2 regions of the Variovorax sp. YR634 genome follow, and region 2 is predicted to be linked to the other one. Evidence: riboswitches for the same ligand, from Rfam matches in the RefSeq annotation. Region 2 holds a riboswitch; the other holds the start of a gene.
The links. Region 2 has a riboswitch for glycine ahead of gcvT (glycine cleavage system aminomethyltransferase GcvT). Riboswitches for the same ligand answer to the same signal wherever they lie in the genome.
Positions count from the first base shown of each region.

Region 1: linked by a shared signal. The riboswitch ahead of BLV60_RS21240 (D-amino acid dehydrogenase) and the one ahead of gcvT (glycine cleavage system aminomethyltransferase GcvT) in region 2 are both predicted to bind glycine.

Region 1 is NZ_FNOL01000013.1:96,331-111,531, forward strand. Features, by position in the region: gene BLV60_RS21225 (aminotransferase-like domain-containing protein) at 1-474, shown strand, start outside; gene BLV60_RS21230 (PhaM family polyhydroxyalkanoate granule multifunctional regulatory protein) at 567-1,322, shown strand; gene BLV60_RS21235 (FIST signal transduction protein) at 1,368-2,648, shown strand; gene BLV60_RS21240 (D-amino acid dehydrogenase) at 2,655-3,956, opposite strand; glycine riboswitch at 4,049-4,165, opposite strand; glycine riboswitch at 4,169-4,269, opposite strand; gene rfbB (dTDP-glucose 4,6-dehydratase) at 4,387-5,460, shown strand; gene rfbD (dTDP-4-dehydrorhamnose reductase) at 5,457-6,347, shown strand; gene rfbA (glucose-1-phosphate thymidylyltransferase RfbA) at 6,368-7,264, shown strand; gene rfbC (dTDP-4-dehydrorhamnose 3,5-epimerase) at 7,261-7,809, shown strand; gene BLV60_RS34150 (DUF7024 domain-containing protein) at 7,842-10,088, opposite strand; gene BLV60_RS21265 (glycosyltransferase family 2 protein) at 10,081-11,028, opposite strand; gene BLV60_RS21270 (GtrA family protein) at 11,025-11,390, opposite strand; gene BLV60_RS21275 (transketolase family protein) at 11,392-12,309, opposite strand; gene BLV60_RS21280 (transketolase) at 12,306-13,118, opposite strand; gene BLV60_RS21285 (NAD-dependent epimerase/dehydratase family protein) at 13,115-14,173, opposite strand; gene rfbH (lipopolysaccharide biosynthesis protein RfbH) at 14,166-15,201, opposite strand, start outside.
Region 2 is NZ_FNOL01000007.1:6,458-21,658, reverse strand. Features, by position in the region: gene BLV60_RS14330 (TRAP transporter large permease) at 1-691, shown strand, start outside; gene BLV60_RS14325 (L,D-transpeptidase Cds6 family protein) at 798-1,262, shown strand; gene BLV60_RS14320 (hypothetical protein) at 1,361-1,921, shown strand; glycine riboswitch at 1,955-2,045, shown strand; glycine riboswitch at 2,058-2,170, shown strand; gene gcvT (glycine cleavage system aminomethyltransferase GcvT) at 2,216-3,388, shown strand; gene gcvH (glycine cleavage system protein GcvH) at 3,448-3,819, shown strand; gene gcvP (aminomethyl-transferring glycine dehydrogenase) at 3,871-6,780, shown strand; gene BLV60_RS14300 (hypothetical protein) at 6,819-7,073, opposite strand; gene BLV60_RS14295 (DUF3014 domain-containing protein) at 7,208-8,125, opposite strand; gene BLV60_RS14290 (DUF2855 family protein) at 8,251-9,366, opposite strand; gene BLV60_RS14285 (TetR/AcrR family transcriptional regulator) at 9,416-10,045, shown strand; gene BLV60_RS14280 (alpha/beta hydrolase) at 10,023-10,697, opposite strand; gene BLV60_RS14275 (NAD(P)H-dependent flavin oxidoreductase) at 10,710-11,753, opposite strand; gene BLV60_RS14270 (hypothetical protein) at 11,867-12,901, shown strand; gene BLV60_RS14265 (UDP-N-acetylglucosamine 1-carboxyvinyltransferase) at 12,933-14,234, opposite strand; gene BLV60_RS14260 (AraC family transcriptional regulator) at 14,470-15,201, shown strand, end outside.

The DNA of each region.
Region 1 (15,201 bases), on a different contig from region 2:
ACCATCTACGTGAGCGGCTTTGCCAAGATCCTGGCGCCCAACTGGCGCATCGGCTTCCTGGCCGCGCCCCCGGCGCTGAAGGAGCGGCTGCTCGAAACCAAGCTGCTGGCCACGCTCACCTCACCCACGCTGTTCGAGCGGGCGTTGTCGTGGTGCATCGACCAGGGGCAGCTGCGCCGGCATTCGGAGCGCGTGCGCATCCGCCTCGACGGGGCGCGGGGGCGGGCGGTGAAGCTGGCGATGTCGCACGGCTGCACCTTCGCCTCGGAGCCGGCGGGGCTGTTCGGCTGGGTCGACACAGGCGTGGACACCGACGCGCTGACGCAGCGCATGCTCGACCAGGGCTACCTGCTGGCGCCGGGCTCGCTGTTCCATGCGCGCCGGCCGCCGAGCACGATGATGCGGATCAACTTCGCCACGTCGCAGGATGCGACCTTCTGGAAGGTGTTCAGCAAGGTCCGAAACGAGCTCTGATGGCAGGTAAAAGGTGGGGAGGTCCGGGCCAAAAGGCCGGAGGCTTGGAGTAAGCTGGCAACACAAGAAAACCCACCCAGGAGACCACCCGCATGAGCACCGCCAGCAAGCCCTTCGACTTCAGCCAGTTCGTCCCCGGATTCGACTTCCTGAAGAACCTCGCCGGTGGCGCCGCAGCGGGCACCGGCGCCGGGTCGGTGCCAGGGATTCCGAGCCTTGCGAGCTGGGTGGCGCCCACGCTGAGCGTGGAAGAGGTCGACAAGCGCATCCAGGAGCTCAAGACGGTGCAGTACTGGCTCGAGCAGAACGGCCATGCCCTGAAGGCCACGATCCAGGCGCTCGAAGTGCAGAAGATGACGCTGTCGACGCTGCGCGGCATGAACGTGCGGATGGAAGACATCGCCAGCGCGTTCACCAAGCAGGCAGCCGCGATGGCGCCGGCGCCTGCACCCGCCGCAGCGGCTCCGGAGCCTGAGCCAGAAGAGGTAGAGGAAGAAGACGAATTGCCAGAAGAGGAAGCGCCAGCACCGACGAAGCCGCGCAGCAGGCCGGCTTCGGCCAAGGCAAAGACCGCGGCTGCCGATGGCGCCGGCGTGGTCGATCCCATGCAGTGGTGGGGCTCGCTCACCGAACAGTTCCAGCAGATCGCCAGCTCGGCGCTGCAGGACGCGGCCCAGCTGAAGGTGCCGGCCATGGCCCAGCCGCTGGCCGATGCGGTCGGCAAGGTCATGGGCAAGCCGGCAACAACGGCCGCCCGCAAGCCTGCTGCGGCCAAGAAGGCTGCAGCGCCGGCTGCCAAAAAGAAGACATCGACAGCCGCGCGCAAGCGAACCTCCGCCCGGCGTTGACGTCATACACATCCATTTGTTGAAGAGAACGGGTTGGCACGCATCATGAAGTTGTTTCCCTCCGGTCACGCCACCCATCCGCAATGGCGCATGGCGGCCGGCCTCGTGCTGGCCCAGCTGCGCGCACAGATGGCCCTGCCCGACTACGCCTCGTCGCCGACGCTGGGGCTGCTCTACATCACCGACCACTATGCGAGCGAGGCGCAGGACATCCTCGACCACCTGAGCGCCGAGCTGCCCGAAGTGACCGACTGGTCGGGTACCGTCGGCATCGGCGTGTCGGCCAACAACGCCGAGTACTTCGACGAACCCGGCATGAGCCTGATGCTTTGCGCTTTGCCCAGCGACCAGTACCGCGTGTTCTCGGGCGTGGCGCCGCTGGGCAATTCCGAAATGAGCGGCTTCGAGGCGCACACGGCACTGGTGCACGCCGACCCGGCAACGCCCGACCTGGCCGAGCTGATCGCCGAGATGGCGGGGCGCACTGACACGGGTTATCTGTTCGGCGGGCTGTCTTCGGGGCGCGGCAGCGCGCTGCAATTCGCAGTCGGCGGCAACGGCAACATCCGCGGGCACGGGGCGGCGGGTGGGGTGTTCTCGGGCGGCCTGTCGGGCGTGGTGTTCGGCGAAGGCGTACGGCTGGTGTCGCGCGTCACGCAGGGCTGCCAGCCGCTGCGCTCGGGGGCGGTGCGCGAGCGCGAGATCACCGAGGCCGACGGCAATCTGCTGCTGAAGCTCGACGGCGAGCCGGCGCTCGACGTGCTGCTGGCCGATCTGCAGGTGTCGCTCGAACGGCCGCAGGAGGCCATCGACGCCGTGCGCAACACGCTGGTCGGCCTGGCCGATGCCGGTAGCGACGGCATCCGCCGCACCGGCGACCTGGGCGCCGACGTGCTGGTGCGCCACATCATCGGGCTGGACCCGACGCGGCGCGGCATCGCCATTGCCGATGTGGCCGAGGCCGGCATGCGGCTGACCTTCTGCCGCCGCAACGCGCAGGCCGCGCGGGCCGACCTGATGCGCATCTGCGCGGAAATCCGCGAGGAGCTGGAGCCCGAAGAGCAGACACTCGCCACTGCGCGCGCCGTGGCGGCGGGCGAGGCCGAGGCGGCGCCGCATCCGGCACGGCGCATCGCAGGGGCGGTGTACGTGAGCTGCTCGGGGCGCGGCGGGCCGCACTTCGGCGCACCGGGCGCTGAGTTGCAGATCGTGCGGCACGCGCTGGGCGACGTGCCGCTGGTCGGGTTCTTCGCTGCGGGCGAGATTGCCCGGCATCACCTGTATGGCTATACCGGGGTGCTGACGGTGTTTACCAGCAAGGACTGAACGCGATCAGGCCGGCTGCAGCGCGCGCGGCGCGGGCGCAGGCATGCCGGTGAACGCGAAATCGACCTCCGGCGCCAGCCCGCTCACGATCCGCGCGATCGACTTGCCCGAGCCGCAGGCATGCGTCCAGCCGAGCGTGCCGTGGCCCGTGTTGAGGAACAGGTTCGGCAGCCTGGTCTTGCCGATCAGCGGCACGTTGCTCGGCGTGGCGGGGCGCAGGCCGGTCCAGAACTGGGCCTGCGTGGTGTCGCCGGCGCCGGGGAACAGCTCTTCGACGCGGCGCACGATGGCTTCGCAGCGCACGCGGTTCAGGTCGCGGTCGTAGCCGTTGAGCTCGGCCGTGCCGGCGATGCGCAGGCGGTCGCCCGACTCCGAGGTGTAGCGCGAGAACACGAGCTTGAATTCGTCATCCGTCAGCGAGACCTGGTGGGCCTTCGACGCGTCCTTGACGGGCAGCGTCACCGAATAGCCCTTGGCCGGGTAGATCGGCAGGCGGATGCCCAGCGGCGCGGCATACAGCGGGCTCAGTGACCCCATCGCCAGCACGAAGGCGTCGCCGCGGATGCGCTGGAAGCGGCCTTCGCTGTCGGTGGCTTCGACGTGATCGATGCTGCCGCCGGCTTCGCGCAGCGCGGTCACGGTGTGGCTCATCAGGAACTTCACGCCCGCCGCGGTGGCCAGGCCCACCAGTTCGCGCGCGAAGCGGTTGGCGTCGCCGGACTCGTCCTCGGCCGTGTAGGTGGCGCCGGCCAGCTTCGGGCGGATGTGGGCGAGGGCGGGCTCGATCTTCACGGCTTCGTCGGCCGAGATGACCTGGCGCTCGCAGCCCAGGGCGCGCATCTGCTCGGCGGGCGCGAGGGCGCCGTCGAACTCTTTTTGCGTCGTATAGAAGTGCAGGATGCCCTGCGTGCGCTGGTCGTAGTTCAGGCCGGTGTCGCGGCGCAACTGTTGCAACATCGAGCGGCTGTATGTTCCGAGACGCACGATCTGCTCGATGTTGTGGCGGGTGCGCGCCGGCGTGCATTCGCGCAGGAACTGGAGGCCCCAAAGCCACTGGCGCATGTCGGCGCGGATGCGGAAGAGCAGCGGAGCATCTTCCTTGCCCAGCCACTGCAGCACCTTGAGCGGTGCGCTGGGGTTGGCCCAGGGTTCGGCATGGCTGACGGAAATCTGCCCGCCATTGGCGAAGCTGGTTTCGGCGGCCGGGGTGGCCTGCCGGTCGATCACGGTCACTTCGTGGCCGAGTTGCTGGAGGTAGTAAGCCGAGGTCACGCCGAGCAGGCCGGCGCCAAGAACGATCACGCGCATTTCAAGTACCTTTGAGGTTGCAGTGCTTGAACGACGGGCGTGGTGTGCTATTGAATAAATAGCAAAGCAACCGGACGACCGCTGTCCAAGTTGCCGCTCCCCCTGTCCTCGGTACCTGAGAGATTCACCCGCTGCGCCCGCAGAGGGTTTGCTCCTTCGGTGCATCACGACCACGTTGGGCGGTGTGATGGCTCTCCAGACGGCGTTTCAGTTGGTGCAGTACAGGTCCCTTGTTCGGACCGACCTGAGCGTTTATGGGAGTTTGCGCCTTCGGTAGGGCCACCGGGGTAGCCCGCTCTCCTGCAGTGGGGGTGATTGTAGGCGGGGCTTGCGCGGGCGCCAACCTTTGATTTCTCTCCTCTGGCCGAATGGGATAATCGCCTGTTGATTTGCCGCAAGGCGATCGTTCCATATATCAGCAGGGGACTTCATGATCCTGGTTACCGGCGGCGCTGGCTTCATCGGCGCCAATTTCGTACTCGACTGGATCGCCAACGGCGACGAGCCGGTCGTGAACCTCGACAAGCTGACCTACGCAGGCAACCTCGAGACCCTCGCGTCGCTCAAGGGCAACCCGAAACACATCTTCGTGCAGGGCGACATCGGCGACAGCGCCCTCATCGATCGCCTGCTGGCCGAGCACAAGCCGCGCGCCGTGGTCAACTTCGCCGCCGAATCGCACGTGGACCGCTCCATCCACGGTCCCGAAGACTTCGTGCAGACCAACGTGCTGGGCACCTTCCGCCTGCTCGAATCCGTGCGCGGGCACTGGAGCGCGCTGCCAGCCGAGCAGAAGACGGCCTTCCGCTTCCTGCACGTGTCCACCGACGAGGTCTACGGCTCGCTGTCGAAGACCGACCCCGCCTTCACCGAAGAGAACAAGTACGAGCCCAACAGCCCCTACTCGGCCAGCAAGGCCGCCAGCGACCACCTCGTGCGCGCCTGGCACCACACCTACGGCCTGCCGGTGCTGACCACCAACTGCTCCAACAACTACGGCCCCTTCCACTTTCCCGAGAAGCTCATCCCGCTGATGATCGTCAACGCACTGGCCGGCAAGAACCTGCCCGTGTACGGCGACGGCATGCAGGTGCGCGACTGGCTCTACGTGAAGGACCACTGCAGCGCCATCCGCCGCGTGCTCGAAGCCGGCAAGCTGGGCGAGACCTACAACGTGGGCGGCTGGAACGAGAAGCCCAACATCGAGATCGTCAACACCGTGTGTGCGCTGCTCGACGAACTGCGTCCCCGCGCCGACGGCAAGCCGTACAAGGAACAAATCACCTACGTCACCGATCGCCCCGGCCACGACCGCCGCTACGCCATCGATGCGCGCAAGCTCGAGGCCGAGCTTGGCTGGAAGCCCGCCGAGACCTTCGATACCGGCATCCGCAAGACCGTCGAGTGGTATCTGGCCAATGGCGAGTGGGTGCGCAACGTGCAAAGCGGCGCGTATCGAGAGTGGGTCGAGAAGCAATACGACACGACGAAGGCTGCGGCATGAAGTTGCTGCTGCTGGGCAAGGGCGGACAGGTCGGCTGGGAGCTGCAGCGCAGCCTGGCGCCACTGGGTGAACTGGTCGCGCTCGATTTCGACAGCACGGATTTCAACGCCGACTTCAGCCGGCCGGAGCAATTGGCCGAGACGGTATTGAAGGTTCGCCCCGACGTGATCGTCAATGCGGCGGCGCACACGGCCGTCGACAAGGCCGAGAGCGAACCTGACTTCGCGCGCAAGCTCAACGCGACCTCGCCGGGAATCGTGGCCGAGGCGGCGCAGCAGATCGGCGCGCTGATGGTGCATTACTCGACCGACTATGTCTTCGACGGCAGCGGCACCAGGCCCTGGAAGGAAGACGACGCGACCGGCCCGCTCAGCGTGTACGGGCGCACCAAGCTCGAAGGCGAACAATTGGTGGCCCAGCACTGCGCGAAGCACCTGATCTTCCGCACCAGCTGGGTGTACGCGGCGCGCGGCGGCAACTTTGCCAAGACGATGCTGCGGCTGGCGAAGGAGCGCGACAAGCTGACCGTCATCGACGACCAATTCGGCGCGCCCACGGGTGCGGAGCTGCTGGCCGACGTGACGGCGCATGCCATCCGGGCGACGCTGCAGGACCCGGCCAAGGCTGGCCTCTATCACGCCATCGCCGGCGGCGAGACCAGCTGGTACGGATATGCGCGCTTCGTGATCGAGCAAGCCAAGGTAGCGGGTGTCGAACTCAAGGCCGGCCCGGAGGCCGTCGAGGCCGTGCCGACCAGTGCCTTCCCGACCCCGGCAAAGCGCCCGCACAACTCGCGCCTGGACACCACCAAGCTGCAGGCCACGTTCGGCCTGCGCCTGCCGCCCTGGCAGGAAGGCGTCGCGCGCATGCTGCGCGAGATTCTTTGAACTTTCACGAGAAAAAGAACATGACCAAGACGACGCAACGCAAAGGCATCATCCTGGCCGGTGGCTCGGGCACCCGCCTGCACCCCGCGACCCTGGCGCTCAGCAAGCAGCTGCTGCCGGTGTACGACAAGCCGATGATCTACTACCCGCTGAGCACCTTGATGCTGGGCGGCATGCGCGACATCCTGATCATCAGCACGCCGCAGGACACGCCGCGCTTCCAGCAACTGCTGGGCGACGGCAGCCAGTGGGGCATCAACCTGCAGTACGCGGTGCAGCCGAGCCCTGACGGGCTGGCGCAGGCGTTCATCATCGGGGACAAGTTCGTCGGGAACTCTCCGAGTGCACTGGTGCTGGGGGACAACATCTTCTACGGGCACGACTTCGTGCATCTGCTGTCGGACGCCGATACCAAGCAGAGCGGTGCGACCGTGTTTGCGTACCATGTGCAGGACCCTGAGCGCTATGGCGTGGTCGCGTTCGATGCCAATGGCAAGGCCAGCAGCATCGAGGAAAAACCACTCAAGCCCAAGAGCAACTACGCTGTCACGGGGCTGTATTTCTACGACAACCATGTGGTGGATATTGCCAAGGCCGTGAAGCCCAGCGCGCGAGGCGAGTTGGAGATCACCGCAGTGAACCAAGCCTATCTCGACCGCGACCAGTTGAATGTGCAAATCATGCAGCGAGGCTACGCATGGCTGGACACGGGCACGCACGACAGCCTGCTCGAAGCCGGCCAGTTCATCGCGACGCTTGAGCATCGCCAGGGACTGAAGATCGCCTGTCCGGAGGAGATTGCGTGGCGCAACAGATTCATCACTACTGAGCAGCTCGCGAAGCTTGCGGCACCGCTCGAAAAGAGTGGTTACGGGAAATATCTCAAGCACCTGCTGAGCGACGAGGTTCGCTCGTGAAAGCCACGCCCACCGCCATTCCCGACGTCCTCGTAATCGAACCCAAGGTGTTTGGCGATGCGCGAGGGTTTTTCTATGAGAGCTTTAACGGCAAGGTCTTCGATGAGGCCGTGGGGCGGCATGTAGAGTTTGTTCAGGACAATCATTCGCGGTCGGCCAAGGGGGTGCTGCGTGGACTGCACTACCAATTGACGCAGACCCAAGGAAAACTGGTGCGGGTTGTACGAGGTGCCGTCTTCGACGTGGCTGTGGACATACGGCGCAGTTCGCCAACTTTCGGTAAATGGGTGGGGGTTGAGTTGACTGAAGAAAACCATCGACAGCTGTGGGTGCCCGAGGGTTTTGCGCACGGCTTTTTCGTTTTGAGTGAGACTGCCGATTTTCTGTATAAGACTACCGATTTTTATGCGCCAGCCGCCGAGCGATGTATCTTGTGGAATGACTCAACATTGAATATCGCATGGCCCCTGACCGATATCCCTCCCAAATTGTCCGAGAAAGATCGATCGGGCCTGCTACTGAATGTCGCGATGCTATTTGACTAAGAGGGGCAAGCGGTCGGGCATTGTCCGCGGCGTTATTGGGGTGTTACTCTCAATTCCTTCAGCCCTAGTCCTATCACGCGAACATCTTCGTTGATTCCCAAGCTTTTTGGCGATACAGGATGAGGTACGGAGATAAGCAGTAGGTCGGTTGAATTTTTTAATTCAACTTCCAGTTTGACGGTTTCAAATTCAGTTTGCGGAACGAATGTTCGTTGAACGTCTTGAATTTTCACAATGAATGGTTGACCAATATTGGGCCCAAAGGCCTTGGCAGTCAGTGTCAATGTAAATTTTTTTGGCAATGCTTCCCTGAATCGCAAAGCGATCGTTGCACCCTCTGACCAGACTCCCCAGGGTTCGTACTTTTGCAGTCCAGTGACTGCGCGCAATTGCATCAATGCAGAGCGACTGAAGTTGATTTGCCATGGCGAAATCTCACCAAAAATAACATTCCCATCTTTAATGGACAGTGAGAAACTGTCCAGCAGCGAACGCGCTGCGAGCGAAAGCGGCATTTGTGCTGTCGTATTCGTTGTTGCAAGCTGGTAAAACGCGACATTGCCTTGGGTGTTTGTGAGCGGTAACGAGTTCGGCACCAGTTTGTGTAACTCACCCTCGATTGCAACTCCCCCATCGGCATAACCGCGCCGGTCGATGTAGAGACCTGTAAAACCCAGATGACGAACGATCTCTAGCTGGACTGACAGTGGTTGTTGCGATAGTTCCTGAAAAAAATTATCTCCCTCGCGACCTGCCATGGTGCCAAAGCTCCATCGCATGTTTTTGGAGTGCAAGTAAGGCTTGCCCAAGTCGTACGAATTGAGTGTCCCTACGCCGGGGGATTCCGGGAATTGCATATAAGGCAATTCGTAGACCGCCGCAGTTGGACCTGCCACAGCCTCTATTTCCTTGACGTAGACGGCATCGCTTCGATAACTCTCCTGGATGTGACTGATGTGCTTCACATTTTGCGCTGGAGACTGGTCCCAGATGCCAAATGCAATCAGTAAAATCGTCAGGACGGTGCAATAAATTGGGGCGCGAGGCTGCACTTGGCTTAACACATATGCGAAACCAAAAATGCCCAAAAATGCAATGAAAATACTAATGCGATTCCATGCTCTGATCTGCGCTGAAACAAATTCGGCAAAAATGGCAGAAAAGCCACCTATCGTTGCAATCAGAACCAATGAAATTGTCAAAAATGCCAACAAAAGAATCGAAGATTCTTCGATCTGCGAACGCCTTGGAAGCACCGCAATGCCGAGCATTAAAAGAAATCCAATACTCGCAATTGCGCCAAGGGATGCAAAAGAGTTTTCGGCGACGAGGGGGAAATTGTTGTTGTATTGCTCGGCAATCTCTCGTAGTTTGGCCGAGCGATGCAACCGTTGTGGCAGCAACATTTGAATGAGCTTGAGCCCGTGTACTTCAGCCTCCGATGGGCTGCGCACTGCAATGACATCGTTCTTTCCATGCTCAGAGAAATATGCAATGTTTGGTGCAATGTTTGCTAAAACACCGAGCGCAATAATGAGTCCTGCAATAATGGCGTGTTTGAATGGTTGCAGGGAGTGATGCTTAATTGTGCCAAAAAAACCTGACAAACCTATGACGATGCAACCAAAAAATGCGTAATAAACTCCAAAAGATGAAAGTAGGAAAAGCGCAAACGCATGACCCCAGCGGGAAGAAGATTGTGATCTTTTCTTGAATACGGGGGTGAGGTTTTCACTGATCCGGATGCCGTACCAAAAGAAAATTGGTATGACAAAATACCAGGTGTAATACAAATGCCCGAGTCTTAAAAAATGAAATGGGGAAAAAGCGAAAAGTATTGCTGCTGCAATTGCAGGCACGCGCACGATGCCTTGGGATCGAAATACTGCAAACGCAGATATGGCAGCAGCGGGAAAGCCAAGCAAATAGTATGCGTTAAAGCTGATGGCAACGCTTTTTGTAATCTTTGCAAATAGCCATAATGCCGCAAGACTGAAACCGTCAGAGCCAGGAAAATCGTGAAATGACGACCCAAACGGGAATCCAGCGGCGGTATTGAGCAGGTAGCCATGCCCATCCCAGAGTCTTTTTATCAGTAGAAGATGTAATATTGAATCGCCTTCATACATCAGAGGCGCCTTCCAATCGATGGTGCTACCTCCCATCAATTTCCATGCACCCCAAAGAACAAGTACCGCCAGCGCGGCTATGGCGATTGCGTCGAGCCCTCCGAGTCTATTTTCGGTTCGCGTTGACTTCGATGAAGAGATTTCAAGCATCAGGCGCGGCGTCCAGATTAATCCGTTCGCGCTCCACAACCAGCGGTCGCTTCATGACTTGCGTTAGGATGGCGCCCACGTATTCGCCCAACAAACCAATAAAAAACAATTGGACCGATGTGAAAAAGAACAATCCAAATAAGATTGGCGCAGTGCCTGCCGCGAATTGATTCCAGAACACGAGTTTGAGCAGTAGGTAGACAAGGGAGATCGCCAGGCTCAGCCCTGACAAGAGGAACCCGGCGATGGTCGCAATACGCAGCGGCACGCGCGAATGCGACGTGATGCCCAGCATGGCCATGTCGTATAGGCTGTAGAAGTTATTCTTCGTGATGCCACGTTTGCGCAAAGGCTGGTTGTAGGGAAGCTTGATCGGTTCGAATCCAACCTCCGAAACCAGGCCGCGTAAATACGGATAAGGATCGTCAATTCTTCGCAGGACTTCGAGGACCCGGCGGTCATAAAGACCAAAGCCGGTGAAATTCTGGATCAGTTTGACATCCGCGATGCGCGTAATAAACCGGTAGTAGGCCCTGCGTACCGCAAACATCAGCCCTGATTCGTCTGCGCTGGGTTTGACGCCAACCACCAGCTTCGCACCCTCCTTCCAGTGCCGCACGAATTCGCGCATCAACTCTGGTGGATCCTGCAGGTCGGCGACCAACAAAATAGCCGCATCGCCTTCTGCCTGCAATAGACCGTGATACGGCGACCTAATATGGCCGAAATTGCGCGCATTCAAAATGACCTGTACGTTGGGATCTTCCAACGCCATGCGGCGAAGGATGTCAGGCGTCTTGTCGCTCGAAAAATTGTCGATGAACAGGTGCTTGTAGCTGACGTCTTCGATGGATTCGAAGATCGCGCGCGCTTGCCGGTAGACCTCTTCGATGTTGTCCTCTTCGTTGTAGCAGGGCGTGACGACGGTGATGTGTTTCATAATGCTGTGAAGACGAAGCGCCGCTGGAGAACGAAGGCGACAAGGGCCAAGGGAAGAATGACAAGCCCATTGGCGAGATAGACGTTGGCGCCGGTGCGCAACAGCACGGCGACCCCGCCAACGTTCAAGCCGTAGATCACGACATAGACAGCAACGAAGCGCAGGAGCCGCGACAGCGGAGCACCCCCGAAAACAAGCCGGCCGGTGCTCTGGAAATTGAAGGCGATGCCAAGGAGCGTCGCCAAGGCAATCGCTGCGGGATACGCCAGGCCCATCCAAGTGAACAGCGCGAACAGGCAGTAGCCCACTGCCGTGTTCAGCGCTCCTACCAGCAGAAAGCGCAGCAGTTGAAGGCGCAGCACGTCAGTCCGGTTTCCAGCGCGACGCGAAGGGCTGTAATCTGTCTCGCACGGTTGCGATATCCAGGCCGTGCTCGCGCATCGCGTGCGCATGGCTGCCAGCCGTGTGCGAGAAGCGCTCTCCGATGCCGATGCGCAACACGGGAACCGGCGCTTCCTCGGCCATAGCTTCCAGCAGCGCACCGCCGAGGCCACCTGCAACGGAGTGCTCTTCCAGTGTCACGATGGCCTTGGCCTCGGCCGCAATTCGGCGAACTTGCAAGGTGTCCAGGGGCTTGATCCACGGTGCACTCCAGACGGAAGCGTCGAGTTCTTGTGCCAGCGTGCACGCGGTGTTGACCATCGATCCTGTTGCTACGAGAGAGACAGGGTGTGTGCCGGTGCGCACTTTCACGAGCGCTCCGCGGTCGAGCTGAGGCAGAGTTTTATACACAGCGCCAACGTCGGCTTTGCCCATACGCATATAAACAGGGCTGGCCAATGCCAGTGCGCTCGACATGCAGGCTGTCAGCTCATGCGCGTCGCAGGGCGACATGATGTCGATCTGGGGCACGGCGCGAAGACAGGCGATGTCCTCGAAACTCTGATGGCTGGTTCCGAGCGTGCTGTAGACAAGGCCCGCACCGTCGCCGGTAAAGATGACGGGCAGATTTTCGTAGCAGACGTCGATCTTGATGTGTTCGAGCACACGCACAGGCACGAAGGCACTCAATCCGTAGACGATGGGGCGGAAGCCCGCCTTGGCCATGCCTGCGGCGACACCCACCATATTCTGCTCGGCGATGCCAGCATTGATGTATTGCGAAGGGCACTGCCGACGAAACTCGTCGAACAGGGCATAGCCGTGATCGCCCGTCAACAACACGACACGCTCGTCGTTTTTTGCAGCTGCGACCAGCGCACTGGAGAAAGCGGCTCTCATGCCTTGCTCCCTTCGAGTTCCTGCATCGCCTGTGCGCGCAGTTCGGGTGTCAGCCGCGAGTAGTGCCAGGCATTGACGTTCTCCATGAAAGACACGCCCTTTCCTTTGACGGTGCGTGCAATCAACGCCTTGGGCCGGCCGTTCTTCATCGCGTTGAGCTTCTCGATGGCGGATGAAATCGCGGCCATGTCGTGACCGTCGATGCTGAGGGTGTCGAAGTCGAACGCCGAAAACTTTGCTTCGAGGTCCCCGAGCTTCATGACTTCGTCAGTCGGCCCCATCGCCTGGAAACCGTTCTTGTCGACGATCACCATGAGGTTGTCGAGTTTGGTGTGGGCGGCGAAGAGCATGGCCTCCCAAATTCCGCCTTCGTTCATTTCACCGTCGCCCACGATCGCGTAGCAGCGCTGGCCCGTATTGCGGCGCGCGGCAGCGAGCGCTAGGCCGACGCCCACGGACAAGCCATGCCCCAGCGTCCCGGAGGTAACTTCGCAACCCGGGATATGCGCATCGGACAATCCCTTGAGTCGCGAACCGTCATGAAAGTATTCGTCGATATCCTGGCGATTCAGCCAACCCAGCTCGTAGAGGCAGGCGTACTGTGCCATGACGCCGTGCCCCTTGCTCAAGACCAGGTAGTCGCGCGAGGCGCTGTCCGGATCGCTTTCGTCGTAACGCAGGTGGGATGCGTAGAGGCACGACAGCAGTTCGGTGATCGAGAAGGCGCAGCCCAGATGCACCGCGTTGCCGGCGCACGCCATCTCGACCACGGTCTTGCGCAATGCGGAGGGTTCGAAGCTTGGTTTCATTCGTGTGATGTCAATGAGGTAGCGACCTTGCTGCGGCGCCACTGGAGCATGCGTTGCACTCCGTCTTCAAGGCCGACGCTGTTGCGCAGGCCCAATTCACTTTGAGCGCGCTGCGTATCGGGTATGTAGAACGCGCCTGCCAAGCCTTCAGCGGCACGACCTTCGACGCGGACCTCCGCGTTGCCGGCGAGGCGACCGACCGTGCGCGCGAGTTCAAGAATGGTGACAGGCTCGTCGCTGCCGACGTTGTAGCTGCTGCCCTTCGTTCCATGCACAAGACAGGTCAGCAACCAGCGCGCCATGTCGCCCGCGTACTGGTAGGTGCGCACGGCCTTTCCGGTACCCTGGATGACGAGAGGCTGCCCCTCGATGGCTCGTTCCATGAAGCCAGCCAACGCGACGCCGCTGGAGGGAAGCAGGTACGGACCGGAGAATGCGAAGCATCGCGCGATCACGGTTTCGAACGGCCAGCCGCCTTCGTTCACGACGGCTTCAGACCGTCGCTTGGCACGGGCGTAAACGTTGGAAGATCCAAGATCCTCCTCCCAGCCTTGGTCTTCTGGCAGCGGCGTGGGCCCATCGGGCGGTGGATACACGGCGCCGGAGCTGACGTGCAGCAACCTGCGCGCGCCAGCGGCCGCGGCGAAACGACAGACCCCCTGGGTGCCTGCAGCCGCCACCGTTTCGAGGCCCACAAGGCTGTCGTGAAGCGTCGTCACCGGCAGCGCGGCATGAATGACAGATGTGTAGGGCCGAGTGGGCTGAGGTAAATCAAGGATGTCGCCGCGCACCAGTTCAACGGCACTCGCCTGTGCCAGATGTGGACTGGCAACCGCAAATGCATCGGGCGAGCGGGTCAAGACAGAAATGCCCATCCCGAGGCCCAGCGAGCGGTCGGCGTGCAGCAAAGCCTCGAGCAGCCACTTGCCGACGAAACCAGTGCCGCCGGTGATGAACACGGACTGCCGCCTCAACGCCTCCCAAGTGTCGGGCGCGGTCAGGCGCAGGATCTCGTCGAGATCCTGACGCGCGACAGGCGGCAGTCCATCAGTCAAATCGCAGGCCCAGATAGGTTTCGATGCTTTCCACCACGTGGTCGAGCATCGATTCCGACAAGCCCGGATACACGCCGACCCAGAAGGTGTCGTTCATGATTCGGTCGGTGTTGGTGAGTTCGCCGACGACCCGGTAGTTGCGACCGATCATGTAAGGCTGACGCAGCAGATTGCCCGCGAAGAGCAGACGCGTGCCGACCTTTTGCTGGTCGAGGTAGGTCAGCAAGTCGACACGGCGGGTGTTTGCCGCTTCGCGCAGTGTGATCGGGAAGCCGAACCACGAGGGATCGGAACCGGGGGTGGCTTCCGGCAGGATCAGGAACTCCTCGCAGCTGCGCAGGCGGTCCTTCAGGTAGTTGAAGTTCTTCTTGCGGGCGTCCACAAAACCATCCAGACGGTCGAGCTGCGCGAGCGCGCATGCTGCCTGCATGTCGGTGATCTTGAGGTTGTAGCCCAGGTGCGAATAGGTGTACTTGTGGTCATAGCCTTCTGGCAGGTCGCCCAGCTTCCAGCAGAAGCGCTTGCCGCAGGTGTTGTCCTTGCCGGGAGGGCAATAGCAATCGCGGCCCCAGTCGCGGATCGATTCGGCGATCAGGCGAAGCTCGTCGCTGTTGGTGAACACTGCGCCGCCTTCGCCCATCGTGATGTGGTGGGCGGGGTAGAAACTCAGCGTACCGATGTCGCCGAAAGTGCCAACGAGTTGGCCCTCGTAGCGCGAGCCCAATGCGTCACAGCAGTCTTCGACGAGCCAGAGGTTGTGCTTCTTGCACACGGCCTTGACGACGGCGAGGTTGTATGGGTTGCCTAGCGTGTGGGCCAGCATGATGGCCTTGGTCCGCGGGCCGATGGCGGCCTCGAGAAGGTCGGCGTTGATGTTGTACGTCGGGATATCGACGTCGACAAACACAGGCACCGCACCGCATTGGAGGATTGGATTGACGGTGGTGGGAAAGCCTGCCGCCACGCCGATCACTTCATCACCCGGAAGAATGGCTCGGTCGCCAAGCTTGGGCGAGGTCAACGTCGAA
Region 2 (15,201 bases):
GGGCGACGGGCAAACGCCTCCGCTGCGCGAGATCCTGGTCACGACCTGGAAGGCGATTCCCGCGATCCTGCTGCCGGTGGTGATCCTGGGCGGCATGCGCGCCGGCTGGTTCACGCCGACCGAGGCCTCGGTGGTGGCGGTGTTCTATGCGCTGGTGTGCGGCAAGTTCGTCTACCGCACGCTCGAGTGGAAGATGCTGCCCGACATACTCTCGCGCTCGGCGTTGCTGTCGGCTTCGGTGCTGATCATCATCGGGCTGTCGGCCTCGTTCGCGTGGGTGCTGACCATCGAGGGCATTCCGCAGCAGATGGCCGAATGGCTCATCAGCATGAACCTCTCGCCGTGGATGTTCCTGATCATCGTCAACGTGTTCCTGCTGCTGTTCGGCATCTTCATCGAGCCGCTGCCGGGCGTGATGGTGCTGGCGCCGATCCTCGCGCCGGTGGCCATCAAGCTGGGCGTGGACCCGGTGCACTTCGCGATGATCGTGATCTTCAACCTCACGCTGGGCATGATCACGCCGCCGGTGGGCGGACTGCTGTTCGTGACCTGCAACGTGTCGAAGGTGCCGATGTCGGCGCTGGTGAAGGAACTGGTGCCGTTCCTTTGGGCGCATGGGGCTGTGCTGGTCATCCTGACCTTCGTGCCCGCGCTGAGTACGTGGCTGCCGCACGTGCTCGGGTTCAAGTAACGGCCTGGGCTCCGGGGCCTGATCGGCCCGGTGAATCGGCGGATGTTCACTGCCAGAATCGGGCGACGGGCCAAGGGCCGACAACCGACAAGGAGGGGACTGCGCCATGAATCGATTCCTGAGCTGCCTGCTGGGCGGCGCCTTGCTGGCTCCGGCTGCCTTCGGCGCCCCGCCCGCAATGCCCGCCGCGGTACCAGCCCCCGTATCGGCAGCAGCGCCGGCCGATCCCGCCTCCAGCATCCGCGAAGTCGAAGCCGCCGTGCGCGCCTGGGCCGCGGCCTGGTCAGCCCGGGACGTGGTGCGCTACCTGGCCGCCTATGCACCCGACTTCACGCCGCCCCGAGGCCAGGACCGCAAGGCCTGGGAGGCGGACCGCCGCGCGCGCATTACCGACAAGACGACCATCAGCGTGAGCATCGACAGCCTGGTCATCAGCGTCCAGGGGCAGGCGGCCAGCGCGAGCTTTCAACAGACCTACAGCGCCGACAAGCTGCGCGAGAAGAGCCGCAAGACGCTGGAATTGCAGCGCGTGGGCAACCAGTGGCTCATACGCAAGGAAAGCGCGGGCTGAAGGCCGGCCGCGATTGCCCCTGTAAGGCAAACGGTTCATGAAGATGTCACCACTTGCAACGATGCTGCAGCCCTCGATTCCCGAAAGCTGTGGCTGCCATGTTTCCCACCAAGACCGACAAGGCGCGCGACGAACTCCAGGGCGGACAGCGCACGCTCAGCCAGCGTGAGCGCGCCCTGCTGCTGATGGCCGATGGCCGGCGCTCGCTGACCGACTTCAGTCCGCTGTTCTCCAACCGGGTCGAAGCCGAACAGGCGATCCAGGCGCTGGTGCAGCGGGGCTACCTGCAGGCCCCGCAGGCTGCTGCTGCGGCACCGGCGCCCGCACCGATAGCAGCCCCCGCCCGGCCCGCGCCTATCGCCGCCGCCGAGCCGATCCAGGTCGCCACCACCTCGGCCGACACCTTCGACGGCAAGCGCTCGCTGGCCACCACGCGCATGTTCCTGTTCGACATCTGCGAGCGCATGTTCGTGCGGCGCGACCCGAAATTCGCGCTGCAGATGCGCGACGCCCTGCGCGAGGCCCGCGACCGCGAGGCGATGCTGACCATCGCCGCGCTGATGCTCACCGAGATCGAGAAAACCGCAGGGGTGGAACGGGCCGAATCGCTGCGCGAGCGCATCGACAAGCTGCTGCCGCCGGCCGAAATCATCCACTGACGCAAAACCCCTGCCCCGCGCGATCCACTACACTCGCCAGGGTCAGGAGAGAGCCCCGCGTGCCGGGGCCGCCGAAGGCGCAGGGGTTTCCCGAACGCTCAGGCAAAAGGACTGACAAGGCGCCGGTGAACACCGGCGTTTCCTTGCTGGAGAGAGGCCGTTGCAGTGAAAACTGCCCATCGGCCCACCGAAGGAGCAAACCCCGATCGTGGGGCGAATCTCTCAGGTAAAGCGGACAGCAGGGGTGGCCCATGGCTTGCGTCATGGATTTCGTCTGCCCCTTTGGAGTGCCCCGTGGCTGCTTCTTCCGCCCCCGCTACCGAACTTCTCAAGACGCCGCTGCACGACCTCCACGTGGAGTTCGGTGCCCGCATGGTGCCCTTTGCCGGCTATTCGATGCCGGTGCAGTACCCCGCCGGCCTGATGGCCGAGCACAAGCACACGCGCGACGCGGCCGGCCTGTTCGACATCTCCCATATGGGCCAGCTGCGCCTCGTCGGGCCCGATGCGGCGGCGGCTTTCGAAACCCTGATGCCCGTCGACGTGATCGACCTGCCCGCCGGCAAGCAGCGCTACGGCCTGCTGCTGAACGACGAAGGCGGCATCCTCGACGACCTGATGTTCTTCAACGAGGGCAACGGCTCGATCTTCGTGATCGTCAACGGCGCCTGCAAGGTGGCCGACATCGCCCACATCCAGCAGAAGATCGGCAGCCGCTGCCAAGTGCAGCCCCTGCCCAACCACGCCCTGCTCGCGCTGCAGGGCCCGCAGGCCGCGGCCACGCTGGCGCGGCTGTCGCCCGGCATCGAGCGCTTCGTGTTCATGACGGGCGGTGCGGTGCAGATCGGCGGCATTGCCGCCTTCGTCACCCGCAGCGGCTACACCGGCGAAGACGGCTTCGAGATCTCGGTGGCCGCCAAAGACGCCGAGGCGCTGGCCCGCCTGCTGCTGGCCCAACCCGAGGTCAAGCCCATCGGCCTGGGCGCGCGCAATTCGCTGCGGCTCGAAGCCGGCCTGTGCCTCTACGGCAACGACATCGACACCACCACCACGCCTGTCGAGGCCTCGCTCAACTGGGCGATGCAGAAGGTGCGCCGCACAGGCGGCGCGCGCGAAGGCGGCTTTCCAGGCGCGACAAAGATCCTCGCGCAGCTTGCCGTCGCTACCGCAGGCGCTGCCGGCCACACCGACCACGACACGCTGAAGCGCAAGCGCGTGGGCCTCGTCGCCCTCGAACGCATTCCGGTGCGCGACGGCACGGTGCTGCAATCTTTCGAAGGCCATGACATCGGCATCGTCACCAGCGGCCTGCTCGGCCCGACGGCCGACCGCTGCATCGCCACGGGCTACGTGGCCACCGCCTTCGCCGAGCCGGGCACGCGCGTGCAGGCCATCGTGCGCGGCAAGCCGGTGCCGATGGAGGTCTCGACGATGCCTTTCGTGCCCACCCGCTACTACCGCGGCTGAGCCTGGTCGACAGGCTAGGCTCTGCACCCCGATTCATTTTTTCCACGAGGAGTTTTTCCATGAGCATCAAGTACACCAAGGACCACGAATGGGTGTCGGCCGAAGGCGACGCAGCCACCGTCGGCATCACCGTGCATGCGCAGGACGCGCTGGGCGACGTGGTGTTCGTCGACCTGCCCGAAGTCGGCAAGACCTTTGCGCAAGGCGAAGTTGCCGGCGTCGTCGAATCGGTCAAGGCCGCGGCCGACGTGTTCATGCCCGTGTCGGGCGAGATCACCGAAGTGAACGAGGCGCTGCGCGCCGACCCGTCGCTCGCCAACAGCGACCCGCTGGCCGCCGGCTGGTTCTTCAAGGTCAAGCTGAGCGAGCCCGCGCAGCTCGACGCCCTGCTGGACGCGGCCTCCTACGACAAGTTCGCCGCCGAATCCTGATCCGCTGAGTTCCTCAGCCACCTTCCTTCTTCTCCCCGAGCCCTCACCGCCATGCCGACGCCCGCCCTTCCCTCTTTGCAAGAACTAGAGAACGCCGAAGAATTCCTCGCCCGCCACATCGGCATCGATGCGGCGGACGAGGCGCGCATGCTGCCGGTGATCGGCTCGGAAACGCGCGCGGAGCTCATCGACGGCATCGTGCCCGTGGCCATCCGCCGCGCAAAGCCGATGCGCCTGCCCGCACCGGCCACCGAAGCCGATGCGCTGGCCGAGCTGAAGGTGATGGCGTCGAAGAACAAGGTGTTCAAGAACTTCATCGGCCAGGGCTACTACGGCACGCACACGCCGGGCGTCATCTTGCGCAACGTGCTCGAGAACCCCGCCTGGTACACCGCCTACACGCCCTACCAGGCCGAAATCTCGCAGGGCCGCATGGAAGCCCTGCTCAACTTCCAGACGATGGTGTGCGACCTCACGGACATGGCCATCGCCAACGCCTCGATGCTCGACGAAGCCACGGCCGCAGCCGAGGCCATGACGCTGGCCAAGCGCAGCGTGAAGAGCAAGAGCAACGTGTTCCTGGTGTCTGGCGACTGCCATCCGCAGACTATTGAAGTCATCAAGACGCGCGCCGCGCCGCTGGGCATCGAAGTGAAGGTGAGCACCGTGTCGGAAACGCTGCCGCACCTGATGGTGAGCGGCGAGTTCTTCGCCGTGCTCGCACAGTACCCCGCCACCACCGGCCACGTGCACGACCTGCGTCCGCTCGCGGGCCACGCGCATCAGTGCGACGCCGCCCTCATCGTCGCGGCCGACCTGCTGGCGCTCACGCTGCTCGTCGCGCCCGGCGAATTCGATGCCGACATCGTCTGCGGCACCACGCAGCGCTTCGGCATGCCGCTGTGCAACGGCGGCCCGCACGCCGCCTACCTGGCCTGCCGCGACGAATTCAAGCGCTCGCTGCCGGGCCGCCTGGTCGGCGTGAGCGTCGACACGCACGGCCGGCCCGCATACCGCCTCGCACTGCAGACGCGCGAGCAGCACATCCGTCGCGAGAAGGCCACGTCCAACATCTGTACCGCGCAGGTGCTGCCGGCCGTGGTGGCCAGCATGTACGCCGTGTACCACGGGCCCGATGGCCTCACGCGCATTGCGCAGCGAGTGGCAGCGCTCACGGCAATCCTCGCCAAGGGCCTCACGCAGATGGGCCGCGAGCTGGTCAACACCACCGCTTTCGACTCACTGACCATCCGCACCGGCGAAGACACGCCGGCAATCATCGAGCGCGCGCAGGCGGCCGGCGTCAACCTGCGCCAGCGCCTGCAGCAGCACCTGGGCATCTCGCTCGACGAGACCAGCACGCGCGCCGACGTCGAAACCCTGTGGAGCCTGTTCGCGCCCGCCGGCACGCAGGCGCCGCGCTTCGATGACCTGTCGAGCAGCACCACGCCGCTGATCCCCGAAGACCTGCGCCGCACCAGCGCCTTTCTCACGCACCCGGTGTTCAACACCCACAAGAGCGAAACCGCAATGCTGCGCTACATCCGCAGCCTGTCCGACAAAGACCTGGCGCTCGACCGCAGCATGATTCCGCTGGGCAGTTGCACGATGAAGCTCAACGCAACGAGCGAGATGATCCCCATCACCTGGCCCGAGTTCGCCAACATCCACCCCTTCGCGCCCGCCGAGCAGCAGCAGGGCTATGCCCAGCTCGACGCCCAGCTGCGCGCCTGGCTGTGCGAAGCCACCGGCTACGCGGGCATCAGCCTGCAGCCCAACGCCGGCTCGCAAGGCGAGTACGCAGGCCTGCTGGCCATCCGCTCGTTCCATGAAGCCAAGGGCCAGGGCCACCGCAACATCTGCCTGATTCCGTCTTCCGCACACGGCACCAACCCCGCGAGCGCGCAGATGGTGGGCCTGCAGGTGGTGGTGACAGCCTGCGACGCGCAGGGCAACGTCGACATGGACGACCTGAAGCGCGCCTGCGAAAAGCACAGCGACAAGCTGGCCGCAGTGATGATCACCTACCCCAGCACGCACGGAGTGTTCGAAACCCGCGTGAAGGAACTGTGCGAGCTGGTGCATGAACACGGCGGCCGCGTGTATGTCGACGGCGCCAACATGAACGCGCTGGTCGGCGTGGCTGCGCCGGGCGAGTTCGGCGGCGACGTGAGCCACCTGAACCTGCACAAGACCTTCTGCATTCCGCACGGCGGCGGCGGCCCCGGCGTGGGCCCGGTGTGCGTGGTCGAAGACCTCGTGCCATACCTGCCTGGCCACGCGACGGCCGGCGTGCCGTCGAACGGCGTGGGCGCCGTGTCGGCCGCACCGCTGGGCAATGCGGCCGTGCTGCCGATCAGCTGGATGTACTGCCGCATGATGGGCGCCAAGGGCCTGCAGGCTGCGACCGAAACGGCCATCCTCAGCGCCAACTACATCAGCGCGCGCCTGAAGGACCACTACCCCACGCTGTACGCGAGCCCCAACGGGCACGTCGCGCACGAGTGCATCCTCGACCTGCGCCCGCTGAAGGACACCAGCGGCGTCACCGCCGAAGACGTGGCCAAGCGCCTGATCGACTACGGCTTCCACGCGCCCACGCTGAGCTTCCCCGTGCCCGGCACGCTGATGGTCGAGCCGACCGAGAGCGAGCCGCTGGCCGAACTCGACCGCTTCATCGACGCGATGATCGCCATTCGCGGCGAAATCCGCCGCATCGAAGAAGGCGTGTGGCCGAAGGAAGACAACCCGCTCAAGCACGCGCCGCACACGGCTGCGAGCCTGCTCGGCACCGAGTGGAGCCACCCGTACTCGCGCGAACTCGGCGCGTTTCCGCTGGCCGAACTCAAGAACGCGAAGTACTGGCCGCCCATCGGCCGCGTCGACAACGTGTACGGCGACCGCAACCTGTTCTGCAGCTGCGTGCCCGTGGGCGACTACAAGGAAACCGAAGAGGCCTGACGAAACCCGAGAAGGCGGGCGGCAACCCAGCGGCCCTTCTACGGCGGGGATTCGCGACGATAGGTCGCCCACTTCACGGTCAGGATGTCTGCAGCGATCTTGGCGGCATTGACGCCCGCATAGGCTTCGGACGGATCGAACTGGAATGCCTCCTGGTATCGCTTGACCTGCGCATAGTCCTGGTCGAAGGTCATCGGACCCATGAGTTCGGCAGGATCGGTGCCCGCTGGAAGCGCGAGGAATTTCTCCGAATCGGTTGCACTCTGGTAGAGGTCGACGCTCATCAGGTTCATACGGGTGTCCTCGAGGTTTTGATCTTGAGAACAAAGCCTCAGCGACATCCGTGCAGCACGCAATCGGTCCGCGCCTACACAGCGCGCCGGAGGAATGCTCACGGGCGCCCGTGTACGTCGGGCGCCGTGCGGCGTCAGGGTTGCTTCTTCTTCGCCACGTCGCCAGTGGCGATCTGCTGGCGCAGGCCGCGCAGGCTGGTCTTCACCTTGCGCTCGTTCTCCGGCCCCATGCGCACCATGATCTTCTGGCCGGAAGACAGCGACTCCAGCTTGGGGTCAGCGTATTCATAGCGCACCCACGGCCGGGTCGAGGGCACGTCACCCTTCACCTCGACCAGCCGCACCTCCACCGGCCCCTTGGGCTCGGGCGCCTGCAGCAGATGGTCGATCACGGCAATGAGCCGGTCGTTGAAGTAGCGGCCCGGATAGCCCAGCTCTTCGTACGCCTGCTGGAACAGCGGATAGAGCTTTGCGTACACGGCCGCCGCCTTGGCCGGGTCGACCGACTCGGCCAGCAGCACGATGGCGTTGTAGCGCGCGGCGTTGTTCGCGGCAATCGTCTGTACCTGCCCCTGCTGCCCGTCGGTGATGAAGCGCTGGCCCGTGGGCAGCACCGGCCATGCGCTGGGCGGAGCCTGTTCGCGCGCGAGGTTGTCGACGGTGGTGACGAAGCGGCGCACGATGCCGTCGGGGTGCATGTACGCTGCAACGTTCTTGCCGCCGAACAGTTCGATCAGCGCCTTCGTCACGCGCGCATCGGAATCGGGCAGCTTGGGCAATGCCGCATCGGGCGGAGCCAGTGCATCCATGGGGTTCTGCGGCTCGGCGGACGCTGCCGAGGGCGGCGCCGGTGGTGGCGGTGGTGCGGGCGCGTCATTGGGCGCTGCGGCCACTGGCACGGGTTCTGCCAGCATCTGCTGCTGATACCAGCGCCAGCCAAGGTAGGTAGTCCCGAGCAGCACCAGCACGAAGGCGACGATGGCGCCTATGGGCATTTCGCGGCGGGGTCTGAACTCAGGGGCGTCGCGCGTGTCGCTGTCGGGCTCGGGCATGAGGTGGGTTTCCTTGTGCGGGAATGTCGGGGAAGCGAACGGCTATGGTGCACCAATTCGGGCTGCGCACCAGCCCCGTCGTCGTAACGCCCTGTGACGCACCCGCCGCGCGGAAGTTCACACGCTCAGCCCGCGAGCCGCACCACGTGCGCCTGCCGCGGATCGACCCTGCCCGCGTGCAGGTCGGCGATCACGGCTTGCGCATGCGCGAAGCCCTTGCCTTGTGCCAGCGTCATCCATCGATTGCCGGGCCTGCTCAGCTCGGCGATGAAGCTGCCTTGCGCCTCGTTGAAGCGCCGGTTGACCTCCTGCGGGCCCCAGTCGGCATTGCGCTTGCGGATCTGCACGGGGGCGAAGTAGAGCTTGGGCGTCGGGCCGGGCAGCGAGGTTGTGTCACCGAGAAATTCCGTCTTCTGCGCGGAGCCCGCATAGCAGTCGTACACCAGCGCTTCGCCGAAGTGGTGATGAATGGTCGCGCGCAGATCGTCGTTGCCCGAGAAGTCGACGTACAGCGTGGGCACATCGGCCGGCAGCGCCGTCACTTCTTCATAACTCAGAGTGCGGTCGTAGCAACCCAGGCTCTCCACGAAAGCGCGATTGGCGTTGGACGTGGCCGCAATCAGCGCCAGCCCTTCGCGCTGTCGCAGGCAAAAGGCCGTGCCGAATGCGGTCTTGCTCGACGCGCTCGACACCACGACCTGCTTCGCGCCGAAGAAAGCGTTGTCTTCCAGGAAGTCGGCCAGCATGAACGAGGTGATGAACAGCGGGCGCACCAGCATCTGGTAGTCCTCCAGCGCGGCGACGTAGCCCGCGTCGTTGCTGCAGCGCATGTACTGGTTGTAGGCCGACACCAGCTCGCTGCGGTGCGGCGCGCCGTCGTAGAAGCCGCGCGGCGTTACGCGCACCGGCTGCATGCGCAGGTGGCTCGCTATGGGGAAGTAGCCGTAGAAGCGCTCGCCCACCGCCACGCCCTCCACATTCGAGGCGACCACATCGGCAAAGCCCCAGGCCGGCATGTGGCCCCAATCAGCGTCGCCAGTCGGAAAGAACTGCCAGTACTTCATGACCGCATCGCCGAAAGCCGCGTAGGTGATGTTGTTGGTGGTCAGCGAGAAGCGGCCGATCTTCAGCAGCACCTCGCCGGGCTGCAGCTCGCCGGTGTCCTGCGCGGTCACGACACGGGTAGTGCCGAGGGCGTTCTTGCGCGTTTCGAGGCGGGTTAAAGTGAATACGTTGTTCATTCGCAAACTGTATGGCGGCCCGTCTCCCGGCGGGTTCGGAAAACCGTCGATGCCGGACGCACCCCGCTCCAAGCCCCTGAAACGCCCCACGCAGGCACGCAGCAAGTTCACCGTGCAGGCGATCTACGACGCCTTTGTTCGGATTTGGTCCGCGCACGGCTGGGAGGGCGTGACCACGCGCGCAGTGGCGCTGGAAACCGGCATCGCGGTCGGCACGCTCTACGACTACTTCCCCGACAAGGAAGCCCTGCTCTCGGGCTACGTGCGCCACTGCATCGAGGCGCTGCTTGCACGGCTCGATGCGGAAGTGATCGCGCCGGCCGACATCGGCTGGCAAACACGCGTGCAGCGCCTCGTGCGTATCACCTGCGACACGCGGCTCGAAGGGCTGCCGGCTTTCGACCACGAGATGCTGATGCTCGAACACCGCGTGGCGGAGCCCAAGCATCACCGCCGCGTGTACGACGAACTGGCTGACAGATGGCTCAAGGCTTTTGCCGCCTGCACAGACCTGCAACCGCCGCCCTCGCCCGCCACCATCCATGCGCTGCTGACCGCCGCATGGGGCGGCCGACGCTATCGCCTGCTGGTGCAGCCCGAAGCGGGCAACGACGAGTGGGTGGCCGAGATGGAAGCGATGGTCATGACGCGCTTGTCTACGAACTTGTCGGCGCGCTGAGCGATTGCAGCCACGCCAGGGTGGCCTGCAACTCTGCCGGACGAAGCTCATGCGCACCCGGAAAGTCCGCGCCCGACAGTGCCAACGGCAGCGTGCGCGCGAACTCGCGCGTAGCCTGCGCGGCGCTCGGCGGAATCACGTTGTCGGCGCTGCCATGGCTCACCCACAACGCCTTGCCCTCGAAGGCCTCCGGCGCCGCGACGTGCGGCAGCACCTGCGACAGCAGCCGGCTGTGCCACACCATCGCGGCGCGCACGCTCTCAGGCTTGGTCAGCAGCAGCGACAGCGCCATGATGCCGCCCTGGCTGAAGCCGCCGACCACCACGCGTTCTGGCGGCACGCCGAGTTGCTTGCCAGCCGAGGCAATCATCTCGCCGACCAGGAAGCGGCTCTCGCGCTCCTGCTCTTCGTCGATCCGGCGTTCACCGCCGGGCAGCACCTGGAACTCGAACCACGCGTAGGCATCGGGCGACAGCACATAGGGCGCGCGCAGGCTCAGCACGTTGAACTGCGGCGGCATCATGCGCGCCAGGCCGAACAGGTCTTGCTCGTTGCTGCCCACGCCGTGCATCAGCACCAGCAGCCAGGGTTCGCGAACATCGGGTTGCGCGCCATGCGCGAGAAACTTCAGGGGCAGATGCAGTTGGGTCATGGTTTGTGAAGCTCAATGAAATCCTTGTGCCAGCTCGCGCGTGACCTCGGCCGCAGGCAGCTCACGGCAGCCGGTGGCATTCTGCCCCGACCATAGCGGAGAGAAATCGCCGTTGCCCTGCGCCTCGGCCTTGGCACGCAAGGGTGCGATTCCCGATGTGGCCAGCGGAAACTCCGGCGCGGCTGCGCCGATGGGCCCCAGCTCGCGCATCACGCGGTTCACGATGCCGCGCGCCGGCCGGCCGGTAAAAAGATTGGTCAGCGCCGTGTGCCGCGAGGCCCTGCTCTTGAGCGCCTCGCGATGGAGCGCGCTGGTGGTCGCCTCGGGCGTCAGCAGGTAGGCCGTGCCAATCTGCACGCCCGCCGCGCCCATCGCCATGGCCGCGGCCACGCCCGCTGCATCGGCAATGCCACCGGCCGCGATCACCGGCACCTTCACGGCGTGCACCAGCTGCGGCAGCAGCGCGAAAGTGCCGAGCTGCCGCGTCAGGTCGTGCGACAGGAAATGCCCGCGATGCCCGCCGGCTTCCAGCCCCTGCGCAATGACCGCATCCACGCCGCGCGCTTCGAGCCACTGCGCCTCTTCGACCGTGGTGGCCGAAGCCAGCACCTTCGCGCCCCAACCGTGCACCTGCGCCATCAGCGCTTCTGACGGCAGCCCGAAATGAAAGCTCACCACCGGCGGCTTGAACTCGGCCAGCAGGTCCGCCACTTCGGCGCTGAAGGGGTTGCGCCCCGGGCCGGTGGGAATGTTCGCCGCGTCGATGCCGAACTCGGCGTAATACGGTGCCAGCGCGGCACGCCAGGTCGCTTCACGTTCGGCGCTCGGCACCGGCGGGGTGTGGCAGAAGAAATTGACGTTGTAGGGCTTGCCGGTGCCCGCGCGGATGGCAGCGAGCTCGCTGCGCATGACGTCGGGGCTCAGCATGGCACCTGGCAGCGAGCCCAGGCCACCGGCATTGCTGACAGCAATGGCCAGCGCGCTGCCCTGCACGCCGGCCATCGGGGCCTGAATGAGCGGAAGGTCTGTTCCGATGAGTTGTTGCAGCGTGGTCATTTGGAGCGCTCCTTGTTCGTGTGTCGCCGGGTGCCGGCCATTCTCCCGCCAAGCCGGAGGTTGCGGCGGCGGCGGGGTCATCATCGCCAAATGGCTTCGGCACAATCGCGCGCATGCCCATCCTGAACCCGACGCGGCCCGCTCACTCCCGGCCGCTGCAGCGCAGCATTGCTGCTGCCATTGCCACCGCCAGCCTCGTCATGCTCGGCGGCTGCCCGCAGAAAGAAGAAGCCCCCGCTACCACCGCCGACGCGCAGCCGGACAAAGCCGCAGTGGCCGTGGCAACCGCCGAGGCCGTTGCCCCCGCGGCACCGCCAGCATCACCTGCACCACCAGTGCCTCGCCCCACCGCATCGGCCACGCTCAAGCGAGCCGAACTCATGGCGCTGGTGTTCCCCGACTCCCAGGGCCCGGGCGCCTCGCCCCGACAGCCCGACACCGTCTCGCTGCCCGAGAGGGCCAACGAGGGCAAGACAGTGCCCGGCAGCGAGGCCGATCAACAGGCTCAGGTGTCGCCGCGCGAAGTGGTGCGGCTGGACGATACGCACGCCGTCATGCTGACCGAGACCGTGCCGCTCGACGACCGGGGCGAGCCGATGAACGGCCACGTGAACGGCGCATGGCTCGGCGCCTACTTCTTCGAGCAGAGCGCCGAGGGCTGGAAGCTCGCGAGCCGCAGCGACGCTGTCGACTACCTCGGCTTCATGGGCAACCTCGGCACCACCAAAGTCGAGCGCATCGCGCCCCAGCGCTTTGCGCTGACCATTGCCCACGGCAGTTGCTGGCAGGGCTACTGTGGGCAGTGGCTGTCGGTGTATGGGCTCGAAGCGGGCAAGGTGCGCGTGCTGGCAAGGGGCATTGCGCTGTCGGCCACCAATGAAGGCGCCGATGAGTCCTGCGAGAAAGCGCCCAGGCCCGGCAAGTCGGAAGAGCCGCCACGCGGCGCGTGCTTCGACGTCAGCGGCACGCCGAGCTTTACGCTGGGCACCGACGAAGCGCCGGGCGAAATGCGCATCGCGTTCAAGGGCGAACGGACGAGCGGCACCAAAAACCGCCGCGTGCTCACCATCGACAGCACGCTGGTCTATGCCTGGCGCAACGGCGCCTATGTGCTGACCGAAGGGCGCAACCCCGTTCCGTCGTTCTGACGGGCGAGCGCTGCGACACCAACCCCGCCGGTTATTCCTCGCTCGTCCACTCAACCTGCACGCCCAAGCTGCGCAGGTTCTCCACGAAGCGCGGATGCGCCCGGCGGATCGGCGCGGCGTTGCGGATCTCCGACTTGCCCTCGATGCTCGCCGCCACCATGAACAGCGCGATCGCCACGCGAATGATGTAGGGGCTCTCGACCACCGCGGGCGTCAGTGGATTGCCGCCGAAGGTAATGAGCCGGTGCGGGTCAGACGAGAACACGTGCGCGCCGAACTTCGAGAGCTCGCCCGTCCAGCCCAGCGCCCCGTCGTACACCTTGTTCCAGAACATCGCATTGCCCTGGGCGCGCACGCCCAGCGCGATGAAGATCGGCAGCAGGTCCACCGGAAAGTACGGCCACGGCGCCGCCTCGACCTTGGTGAGCACGTTGCTCGTGAAAGGTGTCTGCACCTTCAACGGACCAGTGCGGATGGCGCGCGACCAGCCGTCCGCATGCTCGATCTGCACGCCGAACTTGGCGAAGGTGCGGTCGAGCAGCGGAAAGTTTTCGGGGGCGCTGTTGCGCACGACCACGTCGCCGCCGGTGATGGCGCCCAGCGCCAGGAAGGTCGTGATCTCGTGGAAGTCTTCGTCGAAGCGAAACTCGCCGCCCTTGAGCGCGCCGTTGCCATGCACCGTGAGCCGCGAAGTGCCCATGCCCTCGATGCGCACACCGATCATGGCCATGAAGCGGCAGAACTCCTGCACGTGCGGCTCCGACGCGGCATTGGTCAGCGTCGAGGTGCCGCCCGCGGCGGCTGCGCACAGCACGAAGTTTTCGGTGGTCGTGACCGAGGCGTAGTCGAGCCAGTGGTCGGTCGGCGTGAGCCGGCCTTTGCTGCGCACCAGCAGCGAGCCCTCGGTGCGCTCGACCTCGCCGCCGAAGCGCTGGAACACCTCCACGTGCGGATCGATCTCGCGCACCCCCAGCGTGCAGCCCTTCACGTTGTCTTCAAGCCGCGCAACACCGAAGCGCGCCAGTAGCGGCGGCACCAACATGATCGACGAGCGCATCTCCTCGGGCAGCCGGTGCAGCGATGCGTCGAAGGTGGTCTCGCGGTGGTGCAGCTCGAGCGTGCCGGTCTCGTGGTCCATGTGCACGTCGCTGCCGAGAGTGCGGAAGATGTCGAGGATCTTGCGCACGTCGGTGATGTCGGGCACGCCATGCAGGCGCAGCGGCTCCCAGGTGAGCAAAGTGGCACAGAGCACCGGAAGCACGGCGTTCTTGTTGGCGGAGGGGGTAATGCGGCCACGCAGCGGCGTACCGCCGTGCACGATGAGGTTGGACATGAAGAAGAAGAAACAGAAACGGGGGGAGCGGGAGGCGGCGGGAAAAGGGTCGGAAACAGTCCGAAACCGGAGACGGGCACTTTACCGTCTGAAACCCGCATGTACGGGGCCGAAGTTGTAAGAACTTCAAAGCAGAAGCCACTGAGTTGGCAATTCTTTCGCATTACTGCACGCCAGCAAGTTCGGTCAGGACAGCCGGTTTGCGGTACTTCATGATCGCCGCATGGACAACCCGATGCCCCGCGAGCCCGACATATTCGTCCCCCTCATGGCCTGGATCGAGGAGCGGCTCGACGACCACCTCACGCTCGAACTGATCGCGCAACGCGCGGGCTTTTCGGCGTACCACTTCTCCCGGATGTTCACCGCCCGCATGGGCCGCAGTGTCATGGCGCACGTGCGCGGGCGTCGACTCGTGCGCAGCGCCCGCAGGCTCTGCAGCGAGCCCGACGTGAAGCTCATCGATCTGGCCCTGGATTGCGGCTTCGAATCGCAGGAGGCTTTCACGCGCGCATTCAAGCGCCTCTTCGGCGCGTCACCCGGCCGCTTTCGTACCGGCTTCTCTCCTACCCCCATCGAAGGACAGTTTCCAATGAATTCCCCCAGCAGCACCCCCACGGCAGTGGCCCGGCTGCCCGAATTGACCAGGCTCGAGGCGTTCCGCGTCGCGGGCCCATCCCGGCGCTTCGACGACGCGACGAAGTCCGACATTCCCCAACTGTGGTCTGCGCTTGTCGGTGCCTTGCCGCTGAAGGGCCAGGCCCCGAGCTGGGCGACGTACGGCGTGGTCTGGAGCGTGGACCAGGAGGCCGGGAGCTTCATGTACATGGCGGGCGTGGGCGTGGAAACCGACGGCGAACTCCCCAAGGGGTTCACCGTGAAGGAGATTCCGGCGGCAACCTACGTCGTTTTTCGCATCGCCCTGAACGGGTCCGCGCTGCACCCGCAAGTCAAGAGCGCCATGGCG